Regions from separate parts of the Micromonospora sp. NPDC093277 genome, predicted to be linked through region 1. Evidence: riboswitches for the same ligand, from Rfam matches in the RefSeq annotation. Region 1 holds a riboswitch; each other region holds the start of a gene.
The links. A riboswitch is a leader RNA that binds a small molecule or an ion and turns the genes downstream of it on or off. The one in region 1 is predicted to bind cobalamin.

Region 1 (4,386 bases):
TCGCCGCCGGAACCGACGTGCTGGTGTTCGACCCGGACGGCCGGATCAGCTCGGTCACCGCCTTCCTGGACCGCGCGCCGGAAGGCTTCGACGCGCACGCCCACCACTGACGGCGGCGGTGGACGGGACGGTTGTCCCGTCCACCGCGCCATCGCCCGGGGGGCGGGAACACCGAAGTGGACGGTCACGGGTTGACCAATCGGCGGAGCCACTTGGGCAGACCGGTGGAGGCGAGGGCGGCCTGCAGATCCTTGACGGAGGCGCGTCGGTACGGATGGATAGGCGTACTCATGTGACACCAGTACGCCCACCGAGAGGACTCCCATGACATATCCACGCCTGCGCGCTGCCACGATAGCCACGGTCGCACTGGTGGCCGCCGGATCTGCGGTGGCACCGGAAGCGGCCGGCGCGGCACCGGGCAACCCTGGCGCCCCCCGTTACTCGGCCGGCGCGCCGAGCATCGGCGACCCCTACTTCCCGGACCAGGGCAACGGCGGGTACGACGTCCAGCACTACGACCTCGACTTCTCGTACGACCCGGCGACCCGGTTCATGGACGCCACCGCCACCATCACCGCGGTCGCCACACAGGACCTCGACCAGTTCAACCTCGACTTCCGCGGCCCGGAAATCTCCTCGCTGACGGTCAACGGGCACGCACACGCCTTCACCCGCGACGGTCAGGAACTGGTCGTCACCCCGCGCCCGAAGCTCAAGGCCGGGCAGACGTTCACCGTGGTGGTGAAGTACGCCGGCGTACCGGCCGTGATCACCGACCCGGACGGGTCGATCGAAGGCTGGGTGCCGACCGACGACGGCGCCTTCGTCGCCGGTGAGCCGCAGGGCACGCCGGCCTGGCTGCCCACCAACGACCACCCGACCGACAAGGCCACCTTCCGCTTCACGGCCAAGGTGCCGGAGGGGCTCACCGCCGTCGGCAACGGGCAGCTCCTCTCCCAGGAGACCAGCGACGGCTGGACCACCTTCGTCTGGGACTCGACCGAGCCGATGGCCAGCTACCTGGCGACGATCACCATCGGCAACTTCGTGGTGACCGAGACGACCACGGCGGGCGGGGTCCCGGTGTACATCGCGGTCGACCCCCGGCAGGTCGCCGGCTCGGCCAGCGCCGTCTCCCAGCTCCCGAAGATGATCGACTTCTTCTCCTCGAAGTTCGGCCCGTACCCGTTCGCCTCGACCGGCGCGATCATCGACCGGGCCCCGAACGTGGGCTACGCCCTGGAGACGCAGACCAAGCCGATCTTCTCCGGCGCGGCGAGCGTCAGCACCATGGCGCACGAGCTGGCCCACCAGTGGTACGGCGACAGCGTGTCGCCGGAGCGCTGGTCGGACATCTGGCTCAACGAGGGTTTCGCCACGTACGCCCAGTGGATGTACACCGAGTACAACGGCGGCGCGTCGGTCGCGTCGACCTTCAACAGCAGCAGCAACTACGGTCGGGCCGCGTCGTCGTCGTTCTGGCAGACGGTCCTCGCCGACCCGGGCCCGGTGGACATGTTCAGCAGCATCCCGTACAACCGGGGCGCGATGACCCTGCACGCGCTGCGCGGCAAGGTCGGCGACGAGACCTTCTTCCGCATCCTCCGCGAGTGGGCGGCGGGCAACCGCTACAGCCACGCCTCGACGGCCGACTTCATGGCGCTGGCCGAGAAGGAATCCGGGCAGAACCTCGGCACCTTCTTCGACGTGTGGCTGTACCAGAAGGGCAAGCCCACGACCTGGTGACACCGGCGGGCCCCGCGACCCTTCGGTCGCGGGGCCACCGCGGTGAGACGAAGCCGACACACCGACGCGACATCTGGTGTTGCTCGGGTGGCGGCACAACCATATATGGTGTCTGACGCAGCTGGTTCGACCGTCCTTCCAGGGCGGCCGAGGCAAGAGGGAACCCGGTGGGAATCCGGGACTGCCCCGCAGCGGTGAGTGGGAACGACCGCCGTCATCAGCACTGGACCTGTGGTCCGGGAAGCGACGGCCAGTAGGAGACCGGTTCCGGCCGGTCGTGCCCGCGAGTCCGAAGACCTGCCAGCGCGTCGCACGCCCTCGACGGGGCGCGCGACGGTCCGAGGCCGCGCGGGACGGCCGACGCCACCGGGCACCGCCACGCCGGCACGTGCCCGCCGGTGTCCGCACCCGCGCGCCGAGGACCATCCGGTCCCGAGCTCGCGAGGAGTGCGTAGTGACAGTCACCGAGGTTCACCCGGCCGCCGGCGCGGTGCCGGGCGAAGCCGCCCCGCCCGGGCAGCGCCGCCCGCAGATGCACGTCCGCAAGCGCAACGGCGACAGCGAACCGGTCGACGTCAACAAAATCGTCCGCGCGGTCGAACGGTGGACCGACGGCCTCACCGACGTCGACCCGCTGCGGGTGGCGACCCGCACCATCAGCGGCCTCTACGACGGTGCGAGCACCGACGAACTGGACCGGCTGTCCATCCAGACCGCGGCCGAGCTGATCGGCGAGGAACCGCAGTACTCGCGCCTGGCCGCCCGCCTGCTGGCCGGATACGTCGACAAGGAGGTACGCGGGCAGGGCATCGCCTCGTTCAGCCAGGCGATCCGGCGCGGACACGCCGAGGGGCTGATCGGTGACGAGACCGCCACCTTCGTCGCGGCCCACGCGCGCAAGCTCGACGACGCCGTCGACCCGGCGGGGGACCTGCGGTTCGAGTACTTCGGGTTGCGCACCGTCTACGACCGGTACCTGCTGCGGCACCCGACCAGCCGGCTGGTGCTGGAGACGCCGCAGTACTGGCTGCTGCGGGTGGCCTGCGGGCTGTCGCGTACCCCCGGCGAGGCGATCGACTTCTACCGGCTGATGTCCAGCCTGGCGTACCTGCCCAGCTCACCGACGCTGTTCAACTCCGGCACCCGGCACACCCAGATGTCGTCCTGCTACCTGGTCGACTCCCCACGCGACGAGCTGAACTCCATCTACCAGCGCTACGCGCAGGTGGCCAACCTGTCCAAGTTCGCCGGCGGCATCGGCATCGCGTTCTCCCGGGTCCGCTCCCGGGGCGCGCTGATCCGCGGCACCAACGGGCAGTCGAACGGCATCGTGCCGTGGCTGCGGACGCTGGACGCGAGCGTCGCGGCGGTGAACCAGGGCGGCCGGCGCAAGGGCGCGGCCTGCGTCTACCTGGAGCCGTGGCACCCGGACGTCGAGGAGTTCCTCCAGCTTCGCGACAACACCGGCGAGGACGCCCGGCGTACCCACAACCTGAACCTGGCCAACTGGATTCCGGACGAGTTCATGCGCCGGGTCGAGGCGGACGCGATGTGGTCGCTGTTCGACCCGGACGAGGTGCCCGAGCTGCCGGACCTGTGGGGGGCGGAGTTCGACGCCGCGTACCGGGCGGCGGAGGCGCAGGGACGCTTCGTGCGGCAGGTGCCCGCCCGGGAGCTGTACGGGCGGATGATGCGGACGCTCGCGCAGACCGGCAACGGGTGGATGACGTTCAAGGACGCGGCCAACCGGCTGTGCAACCAGACCGCCGAGCCGGGCAACGTGGTGCACCTGTCGAACCTGTGCACCGAGATCATCGAGGTGTCCAGCGACGCCGAGACCGCGGTGTGCAACCTGGGTTCGGTGAACCTCGCGGCGCACCTGACCGGCGGCGGCATCGACTGGGAGCGGCTACGGGCGACCGTACGCACCGCGGTGACCTTCCTGGACCGCGTCATCGACATCAACTACTACCCGACCCCGCAGGCGGCGGCGAGCAACCCCCGCTGGCGGCCGGTCGGGCTCGGGCTGATGGGCCTGCAGGACGTGTTCTTCGCGCTGCGGCTGCCGTTCGACTCCCCGGACGCGCGGGAGCTGTCCACCCGGATCAGCGAGGAGCTCTACCTGACCGCGCTGGAGACCTCCGCCGACCTGGCCGAGCGGTCCGGCCCGCATCCGGCCTTCGCCGAGACGCGAGCCGCCCGCGGCCAGTTGCAGCCGGACCTGTGGGGCGTCGCCGGCACACAGACGCAGCGGTGGACCGCGCTGCGGGACCGGGTCGCCGCGCACGGGCTACGCAACTCGCTGCTGGTGGCGATCGCCCCGACGGCGACCATCGCCTCGATCGCCGGCTGCTACGAGTGCATCGAGCCGCAGGTGTCCAACCTGTTCAAGCGCGAGACGCTGTCCGGTGAGTTCCTCCAGGTCAACACCGCCCTCGTCGCCGAGCTCAAGGCGCGTGGGCTGTGGACCGAGCGGATCCGGACCGCGATCAAACGGGCCGAGGGCTCCGTCCAGGACGTCACGGAACTGCCGGCGGAGGTACGCGAGCTGTTCCGTACCGCGTGGGAGCTTCCGCAGCGCGCCCTGATCGACCTGGCCGCCGCCCGCTCGCCCTTCATCGACCAGTCCCAGTCGCT
Region 2 (4,386 bases), 430 kb from region 1:
CGCCGCCATCCCGCCGGCCCGCTCGATCTCGGTGAACCACGCCCAGGCCGCCTGGGCGAGTTCCTCGGTGTGCCGCTCGACGTACCACGAGCCACCCGCCGGGTCGATCACCCGGCCCACGTTCGCCTCCTCCAGCAGCAGCGACTGGGTGTTGCGGGCGATCCGCCGGGCGAAGCCGTCCGGCAGGCCCAGGCGGTGGTCGAATGGCTGCACCGTGACCGCATCCGCGCCGCCGACGCCGGCGGCGAAGCAGGCCAGCGTGGTGCGCAGCATGTTCACCCACGGGTCGCGGGCGGTCATCATCGCCGTGGACGTCACCGCGTGCTGCCGCTGCGCGCCCGCCTCGGGCGCGCCGCACACCTGCGCCACCCGCGCCCACAGCCGGCGAGCGGCGCGCAGCTTCGCGATGGTGGCGAACTGGTCGGCGGTGGCCGCGTACCGGAACTCCAGTTGCCCCAACGCTGCCGGCACGTCCATCCCGGCGTCGGTGAGTTCGCGCAGGTAGGCCACGCCGGTAGCCAGCGCGCAGCCGAGTTCCTGCGCGTCCGAGCCGCCGGCGTCGTGATAGCCGGTGGCATCGACCGTCATCGCCCGCAGGCCCGGGAAGCCGGCCGCGCACCGGCGGGCCCACTCGCCGGCTGGGCCGTCCCACCGCTGCCCGGTGCGCGCCCGCCAGCCGAGTGGGTCCACGCCGAGATTGCCCCGCACCTCGGCTGCTGGCCCACCCCGGTCCGCCAGCAGCGCGAACCACGCCGGCACCACCTCGACGGCGGAGGCTCCGGCGTCCAGCACCACCCCGGCCAGGTCCAGATAGACACCCTCCAGGGCCGCCGACAGGCCGGCCGGCGGCATCCCGCCCTCGCCGAGCACCAGCCACAGCGAAGTGGCCCCGTTCTCCAGGTCGGCGCGGACCGCCTCACCGGTGACCTTCGGGTCCGGGTCGGCGTGACGCTGCCGGATGTCCCAGCCCGCCACCACCGCGCCGGTCGCCCGCCCGCCCCGAGTGAACGGAAACAGCCCCGGCGGTCCCGGGACCGGTGTCGGGTCGCCGGCGGTGTACAGCGGTGCGAGCGTCACGTCGTCGTACCCGCGATGTGCCAGCAGTTCCTCGACCGCCTCGGTCGGGGTGTCCTCGCTGGCGAGGCCGGCCTTGCGCAGCACCCCGAGAGTCAACCGCCGCCACTGCTCATGCGTGGCGGCAGGAAAATCGGCGGCGAGCCGAAGCGTCTCCGACGGCACTGTCATGCCCGGATGGTAAGGGCGGCCGAACCCGCCCGGCGCCCGGATGTGAGAACACCAACTTCACCGGCGATCACGCGATGTGTCCGCCGGCTCACATATTGACATTGGCCGCTGTGGCGGATCAGACTGTCGCGACAACTCAACCAACGCGCGTGCGTGCGGGGGAAGTCCGGTCGAAATCCGGCGCTGGCCCGCAACGGTGGGCCGTCGAGGTGGGAGACACCCCGGCGGCGAGCCCGAATACCCGCCGCACTCGCGATCGTCCCTGCTTCCCACCCGTCGTGGCCCACGGGTCGGAGTCCGGTCGACCCTGCCCCACGGCGGTCGGCCGGGTTTCTGACGACCGCCGGGCCGGAAAGGCGCTTCCGATGGTCGTCCGCCTGAGCCGGCACTACGTGCTCGCCCTGTTCTGCGGTGTCCTCACCGCGCTCACCCTCGTCACACCAGCATCCGCCACGCCCGCGCGCGCCGCCGACCGCCCGGAGGCCGCCGCGGGCTGGCTCACCCGGCAACTCGTTGACGGGGAACGCTTCGAGGTGGTCTTCGACGGCGTCGCGTACCCCGACCAGGGGTTGACCCTCGACGCGGTGTTCGCCTTCGCCACCGCCGGTGTCGCCGACGATTCCGGCGCCAGGGCCCTGGCCTGGGTCACCCGGCCGGACGTCCGCGACGGCTACATCGGCGACGGTGCCACCGAGGCGTACGCGGGCGCCACCGCCAAGCTCGCGCTCGCCGTCGACGTACGCGGCGGTGACCCGGCCGACGTCGGCGGGGTGGACCTGATCGCCCGGCTGCGCTCCCTCCAGTCGCCCGCCGGCCGATTCACCGACCGGTCCGCGTACGGGGACTACAGCAACGCCTTCAGCCAGTCCTTCGCGATCCTCGCCCTGGGCCGCACCGCTCAGGGCGTACCCCCGGCGGCCGCTGCCTGGTTGGCCGGCACCCGGTGCACCGACGGCGGCTACCCGTTGCTGCCCGCGCAGCCGGTCTGCACGTCCGACGTGGACGCCACCGCGCTCGCGGTGCAGGCACTGCGGGCCGCCGGGCGCCGCGCCGACGCCGCCGCCGGGCTGCGCTGGCTGGCGTCCGTGCAGCGCGCCGACGGTGGCTTCGCCAACGCGGCCGGCACGGCGAACGCCAACAGCACCGGGCTCGCCGCGCAGGCGCTGCGCGACGGCGGCCGACCGCTGGCCTGGGCGCGAGCCCGCGTATTCCTGGCCGGGCTCCAGGTCGGCTGCGCCGGCACGCCCGCCGACCGGGGCGCGGTCGACTTCGACGGTGGCGCCTTCGACCCGGACACCGCCGCCCGCGCCACCGCCCAGGCCGTCCTCGGCCTGACCGGCACCGGGTACGCCCGGCTGTCCGCCACCGACGCCATGCCCGGCGCACCGGTCCCTCCCTGCCGGTGACCTGTCCCGTCTCCCGTCCACACCCAGGAGGATTCGTGTTCCCTCGCCGATTCGGCACCGGTAGACGCCTCGCCGGCCTGCTGGCCGCTGCCGTCACCGCCGTCGCCCTGACCGCCGTCGAGCCCGCACCGCGGGTCGCCCAGGCCGCCGGCTGCACCGGCACCTCGGGGGTCACCGTCGTGGTCGACTACGCCGCCCTCGGTGGCGGGGTCCAGGTCGGGTGCGCCCCCGGCGATCCGGCCACCGGGCTGGCCGCGCTCCAAGGTGCCGGCTTCACGGTGACCGGCACCGCACGCTGGGGACTGGCGTTCGTCTGCCGGATCAACGGCAAGCCGACCGCCGCGACCGAGCCGTGCGTCAACACCCCGCCGGCCACGGCGTACTGGTCGTACTGGCACGCGCCGCCCGGCGGTTCGTGGTCCTACAGCACCTCCGGTGCGACCAGCTACAACCCGGCTCCGGGCAGCGTCGAGGGCTGGTCCTTCGGCGCGGGCGCTCCGCCGAGCATCGCCGCGCCCTGACCCTAGGTCCGCGGTGTGACCTGGCGCACCGGGTGTCGGCCACCGCTCTGACGTCGCGCGACGGGGCGGCAGGGTGTCGGCACCCGGTACGCCGGGCACAACTACACAGGTCCCACAGCCGTGAGCGATATTGCGGTAGCCGCCCAGTCGTAGCCGTAGCAGCAACTGAACAAGCTGGCGCAGATCCGACCCTGATGTCACGGGCGGTGCTGGTGACCGGCAAGCGGAGAGCCCGGTCGCAGCGAGCCGAGAGCGTTGCCGTCATCGGCCGGCCCCGCCTGGGCGGATGCCGGGGAGGTGAACGTCGCGGTCGCCTGGAAATTGGCGCGGCGAGCGGCGCGGCGGAAGGCGGCGAGCACGGCTGGACCCGTGACGACGACGAGCACGGCGGTGGTGACAGCCCGGCCGGTGTCCCATCCCAGCGACGTGACGCTGAAGAAGACGAGATACCGCTGGAACTGTTCGAGCACGGGCAGGCCGGGCTGGTACGCGATGGAACTGCCCGGGTCGAGCGAGAACGGCCAGAACGACAGGTTGAGCATGAACCCGAAGCCGTATCCGGCGATCGCGGCGTAGCCGGCCAGAAGCCCGATCTCGGCCCGGCCGCGGGCCGCGGGAAGCAGGCCGGCGAACATACCGACCCAGGCGCAGCCGAACATCTGGTACGGCATCCATGGGCCGACCCCGCCGGTGAGCAACGCGGAGGTGAAAAGCGAGGTGCAGCCGAGCGCGAAGCCGAAGCCGGGCCCGTAAACGCGGCCGGCGAGGACGAGGACGAAGAAAACAGTCTCGATGCCGGCGGTGCCCGCGCCCAGCGGCCGCAACGCCGCGTTGATCGCGGACAGGACGCCGAGCATGGCCAGGGCTTTGGCGTCGATGCGGCCATCGGCGATCTCGGCGAAGACAACCGCGAGGACGAGCAGGAGCAGCGCGCCGAACATCAGCGGCGGCGTTTCGGTTGAACCGAACGTGCCGGGTGCGACGACGAAGGGCCACAGAAACGCGACGAATCCGATAAATGACGCCAGGGCGATTGTGGCGGTGGCGCGGGCGGGGACGCGGATGGCCGTCATGACCGCGCCGGCAGGTGATCGCCGGGTGATGTCGCGCCGGGGCCGGCATCAAGTGCGGCGGCGACCTGGTTGACGGTGAGGTACGGCAGCGGGGCGAGGATCTTCGCGATCTGCGGGGCGAACGTGGGTGAAGCGGTCAGC
Region 3 (4,386 bases), 440 kb from region 1:
TCGTCGGGGTGGTACCGCAGGACCGCATCAGCGGCCCGCCCCACCGCCGGAAGTCCACCGCGAGGATCACTCCGGAGGTGGTGGTGCACTGCCCGATCGCCAGTGGCTCGGCGGACGCCGGGGCAGGCATCGCCAGGACGGCGCTGGCGACGGCGACGACGCACAGCGCGCCGAGGGCGGCGCCGATACGGCGGATCACGACACGTCCCTGGGCGCGCCAGCCTCCCGGCGTCGCTGACGGGCGAGTAGCAGTAGCACGACGCCCACGATGATCGCGGTGGCTGCCGCCACCACCATCGCGGCAAGCGGAAGGCCGGTGACCGGCAGGCCACCCGGCGCGGCGGTGCCGGGCCCGGTGTCACCGGATGCCGGTGGTCGCGCGGTGGTCTGCGACGGCCACGGCGAGGTTGACCGCGACGGGGACGCGGACGGCGAGGCAGTGGGGTCGACGCCGTCGTGCACGTCGCGGACCAGTGTGCCGAAGGAGATGCCGGTGGCACCACTGACGACCTGGGTCGAAGCGCGCACGTCGGAGCCGGGCTGGCCGTCGGAGGCGACGTTGAACCCGCCGTCGGGATTCTGTTGCCCGGCCAGGAACGCCAGCGCCTTACCGATGTGCGCGGCGTAGGCGGACCGTCGCAGGGTGAGGCCCTGGATGGCCAACGCGGTGGAGTTGGTCGAGTCGCCGGCCGCGCCGGGGAACCCGCCGCCTGCTTTCTGCTGGGCGGCGAGCCAGGTGAGGGCCTTGTCGACGGCGGCGGTCGCCGCCGGGTCGTCGGTCAGCAGAGCCAAGGCCATCGCGGCCATCGCGGTGCTGTCGACCTCGTCTCCGCTACCGTCAGCGGGAATCAGGCTGGGGAAGGCACCGCTCGCGCGCTGGAGCTGTCTGAGGTACTCGATCGGTGCGGTCGCGTCCTGCTGCTGCCCGGCCCGCAGCTGCGCCATGATCCCGAGAGCCTGCGAGAACACCGAGGTGGCGTAGCGGTAGTTTCCCTTCCCGGCACAGCCCGTGGCGGCGTCAACACCGGTGCAGGTGATGTCACGGAGGGCGGCGATGAGGTCATGGCCGCCGAAAGATCGTGGATCATAGCCGCTGGCCTGGGCGAGGAGCGCAACCTTGCCGATCGCGCCACCCGACGGGTACGAGGTGCCGACGCCCAGCCAGCTGTCCACCGTGAACTCGCTGTCGCCGACCTTGCCGCCACCGCGGATGAACTCGATGATCGCCCGCAGCTTCGAGTCATCTCGCCCCGTCGCGGCCAAGGCGAACGCACCGTCGATGGAGAGGCCGAAGTCGGGGTAGCCAGGGAACGACTCATAATATCGGCCGTCGATGAGCTGCTTCGGCCCGACGAGCCACTCCACCCCCTTGGCGAGGTCTGGTGTGGGGCCCTGTGGTGGCTCGCCGCCGAGCGGGTGACTCAGAGTCGCGAGGTTGCCTCCGGCCAGCGTGGCGACCGCCCCCGAGGTTGCCACCAGGTCGGATTCGGTGATCGTGGTGTCCGCCGCGAGTCCTCCGTCGCCGGTGATGCGTGCGGTGAGGAAGGCGATCGCCTCGGCAGCCGGTTGGGTGGCGGCGGTCGCGATCAGCCCTTGCGCCGCGAGAGCCGTCACATACGTCTCGGGCGCGGCGGCACCGACGTAGGGCAGGAAGCCGCCGCCGGGCTGCTGCGCTCCGGTCAGGTACTGCCTGGCAGCGGTAATCGCGGCGTCGTGGCCACCGAGAACGGTCAACGCGAGAAGCGCCGTCCCGGTGTTCGCCGGGTCCTGCGTGCACAGTTCGCCAGGAGCGATCAGGGAATCAGCGAATCCGCCGCCGGCGCACTGCCACTGCAGCAGCCGCTCGACCGTCGACGCCGGAGGGGTGATCCCGGCGCGGCGCAGCGCCAGCAGTGCTGTCGCGTGTGCCGACGGGGACGAGGATCCGGCGAAGTCTCCCGCGGCCGCGCAGCCTGCCAACGGGTCGAGGGCAGTACACACCCGGTCGGTGAGCACCGCCGTCAGGTCGCGTCCACCGAACGTGTGCGGATCGCCACCGGTGATCGTGACGAGCAGCGACAGGCTGGCGGCGTTGTACTGATTCGGGGGCGCGGCAGCGCCGTCGGGGAAGACTGCCGCGTCGACGTGCGCGGCGAGGTAGTCGAGCAGCTTCGCCAGCGCGGGATCCTGACCACCCGCGGCGGCGAGCGCGGTGGCCACGACGATGGTGCGGGTGAAGTCGACCGTCTCCCAATCGGCGTCGTACACGTGATCGCCGTCGGTCAGATTCCCGGCCAGGAAGGCGGTCGCGGCGGCGATCTGGGCCGGGGTGGGCTGGGCACCGGGGCCGCCGGGCCCGATGGTGGGTGTGGCGGTCGCAGGCGGGGTGGTGCCGGCAGCGCGGACCTCATCCGGGGTGAAGGTCGGCTGACCCGTGGTGCCGCCCACGTCGGTGCCGCCGTAGACCCAGGCCTGCACCTCGCCGTGGCCGGGCACCTTGGCCATGGCGCCCAGCGGGCTGTAGGTCCAGGTTCGCTGGCCGGGTGGGGCGAACCAGTAGGACCAGTAGGCCGTCGCGGGTGGGGTCAGCGTGCACGCCTCCTGGTCGGGCTTGGGGTACTGGGTGCCCGCTTCGAAGGTGGCGTTGCCGATCCGGCAGATGAATCCGGGTCCGTCGTGGACAGTCCCGGTGGTGGTGAAACCCGCCTCGTGCAACAGATCGAAACCTGTGGTCGGCGTGGCGTCACAACCACGCAGCACCTGACCGCCCCAGGGGCGGAAATCGACAGCGACGACGGCGCCGTTGGCCGGTGTACACGACTCGATCGGGTCAGCCGCGGCCGGCACGGACACCACGACCGTGGTGATGCCGAGCGTGATCAGTGTCGCGAGGGAAGCCCACAGGCGGGATGATCGGCGGGCGGGAACCGGCATGACGCACTCTTCCAGGGGTGAGCGGCGCAGACGCGGACCCCGAACCGGCTCCCCGGCGCGATGCCCGCGCCGTGACCTCGACGACGCTGACGTGGCACCTCCAGCCAGGTAATCCGACTCGTCCCTGACGGGACCTACGGTTGCGGGCCAGTGCCGGAATTTGACCGGCTTCCCCTGATGCTGGAGCACCCCATCGCAACACACGCTCTTCGCCAACGTCAATCCTCGACGGGCGTCACCTGGATAACAGCAAGGCGTTGATCGATGTCGACACGCGCTCGGGGTTCGGTGAGCTGAGCCGGCGGTTCGGGCGAGGGACGTGGCTCACAGCCGGCTCCGGCACGACCGAACGATCGGTCGGAGCCTTGTAGGGTGGAGAACGGCGCTGGTTCGCCCGGTCCCTGACCGGGCGTCGTAAGAGGGAACCCGGTGGGAGTCCGGGACTGCCCCGCAGCGGTGAGTGGGAACGACCGCCGTCATCGGCACTGGGCCGCCCATGGCCTGGGAAGCGACGGCCAGTAGGAGACCGGCACGTCCGGCCGCGCCCGCGAGTCCGAAGACCTGCCCGCGCTGCGCACACGAGGGGTGTGCGCTGCCGTCGACCTCGCGGGCGGGTCGTGCGGGTGACACGCCATGGGGCGTGTCCTCGACGTGCGCTCCGGCCGGTCCGGCGGTCTGCTTCCCGAGGACGGACGACCCATGCACGACACCACCACACTCGCCGGCCGGCCGCCGTCGGCCTCGCGCCTGACCATGTCGCAGATCATGGACCAGCACCACACCAACCTGATGGGCACCGTGCACGGAGGGCGGATCCTCAACCTCATCGACTCCGTCGCCGGGGTGGTCGCCGCACGGCACTCCGACGGACCTGCGGTCACCGCCGCTATCGACGAGACCGCCTTCCTCCGCGCGGTACGGGTCGGTGACGTCGTCCACGTCGACGCCCGGATCACCTGGGCTGGTCGCAGTTCGATGGAGGTCGCCGTCAAGGTGAGCGCGGACAGGTGGGACCGAGCGGTACCGCCGGTCGATGTGGCGACCGCGCACCTGGTCATGGTCGCGGTCGACGACGACGGCCAACCCCGTGTCGTCCCGCCGCTGCTGCCGCAGACCGACGAGGACCAGCGCCGCTACCGCGAGGCGCAGATCCGCCGCGAGCACCGGCTGGCGTTGCGGCGGGCCCTGCTCGACGGCGCCGAGGAGGACTGAGACATGCTCGGACTGTCCGCGGCGACCGTCGCCGGCTACCTCGCCGCGATCACCGTCCTCATGGTCACCCCCGGCCCCGACATGATGTTCGTCCTGGCCAACGCCGCTCGCTACGGCACCCGTGCCGGGGTGGTCGCCGCTCTCGGCGTGGCGGCGGGCGAGGCGGTGCACGTCGCCGCGGTCGTCGGCGGCCTCGCCGCGCTCATCTCCGCCTCACCGGTGTTGTTCACCGCGATCCGCTGGGCCGGCGCGGCCTACCTG

Region 2: linked by a shared signal. The riboswitch ahead of ACIRG9_RS07555 (peptidase) and the one ahead of ACIRG9_RS05560 (ribonucleoside-diphosphate reductase subunit alpha) in region 1 are both predicted to bind cobalamin.
Region 3: linked by a shared signal. The riboswitch ahead of ACIRG9_RS07585 (prenyltransferase/squalene oxidase repeat-containing protein) and the one ahead of ACIRG9_RS05560 (ribonucleoside-diphosphate reductase subunit alpha) in region 1 are both predicted to bind cobalamin.

Annotation. Positions count from the first base shown of each region.
Region 1 covers NZ_JBIWJO010000002.1:206,820-211,205, forward strand. The annotation lists gene ACIRG9_RS05550 (nuclear transport factor 2 family protein) at 1-110, shown strand, start outside; gene ACIRG9_RS05555 (M1 family metallopeptidase) at 325-1,749, shown strand; cobalamin riboswitch at 1,855-2,069, shown strand; gene ACIRG9_RS05560 (ribonucleoside-diphosphate reductase subunit alpha) at 2,240-4,386, shown strand, end outside.
Region 2 covers NZ_JBIWJO010000002.1:639,103-643,488, forward strand. The annotation lists gene ACIRG9_RS07550 (methylmalonyl-CoA mutase family protein) at 1-1,245, opposite strand, end outside; cobalamin riboswitch at 1,340-1,509, shown strand; gene ACIRG9_RS07555 (peptidase) at 1,611-2,651, shown strand; gene ACIRG9_RS07560 (hypothetical protein) at 2,687-3,172, shown strand; gene ACIRG9_RS07565 (ECF transporter S component) at 3,370-4,245, opposite strand; gene ACIRG9_RS07570 (ABC transporter ATP-binding protein) at 4,242-4,386, opposite strand, start outside.
Region 3 covers NZ_JBIWJO010000002.1:646,941-651,326, forward strand. The annotation lists gene ACIRG9_RS07580 (hypothetical protein) at 1-199, opposite strand, end outside; gene ACIRG9_RS07585 (prenyltransferase/squalene oxidase repeat-containing protein) at 196-2,913, opposite strand; cobalamin riboswitch at 2,999-3,131, opposite strand; cobalamin riboswitch at 3,283-3,497, shown strand; gene ACIRG9_RS07590 (acyl-CoA thioesterase) at 3,613-4,125, shown strand; gene ACIRG9_RS07595 (LysE family translocator) at 4,129-4,386, shown strand, end outside.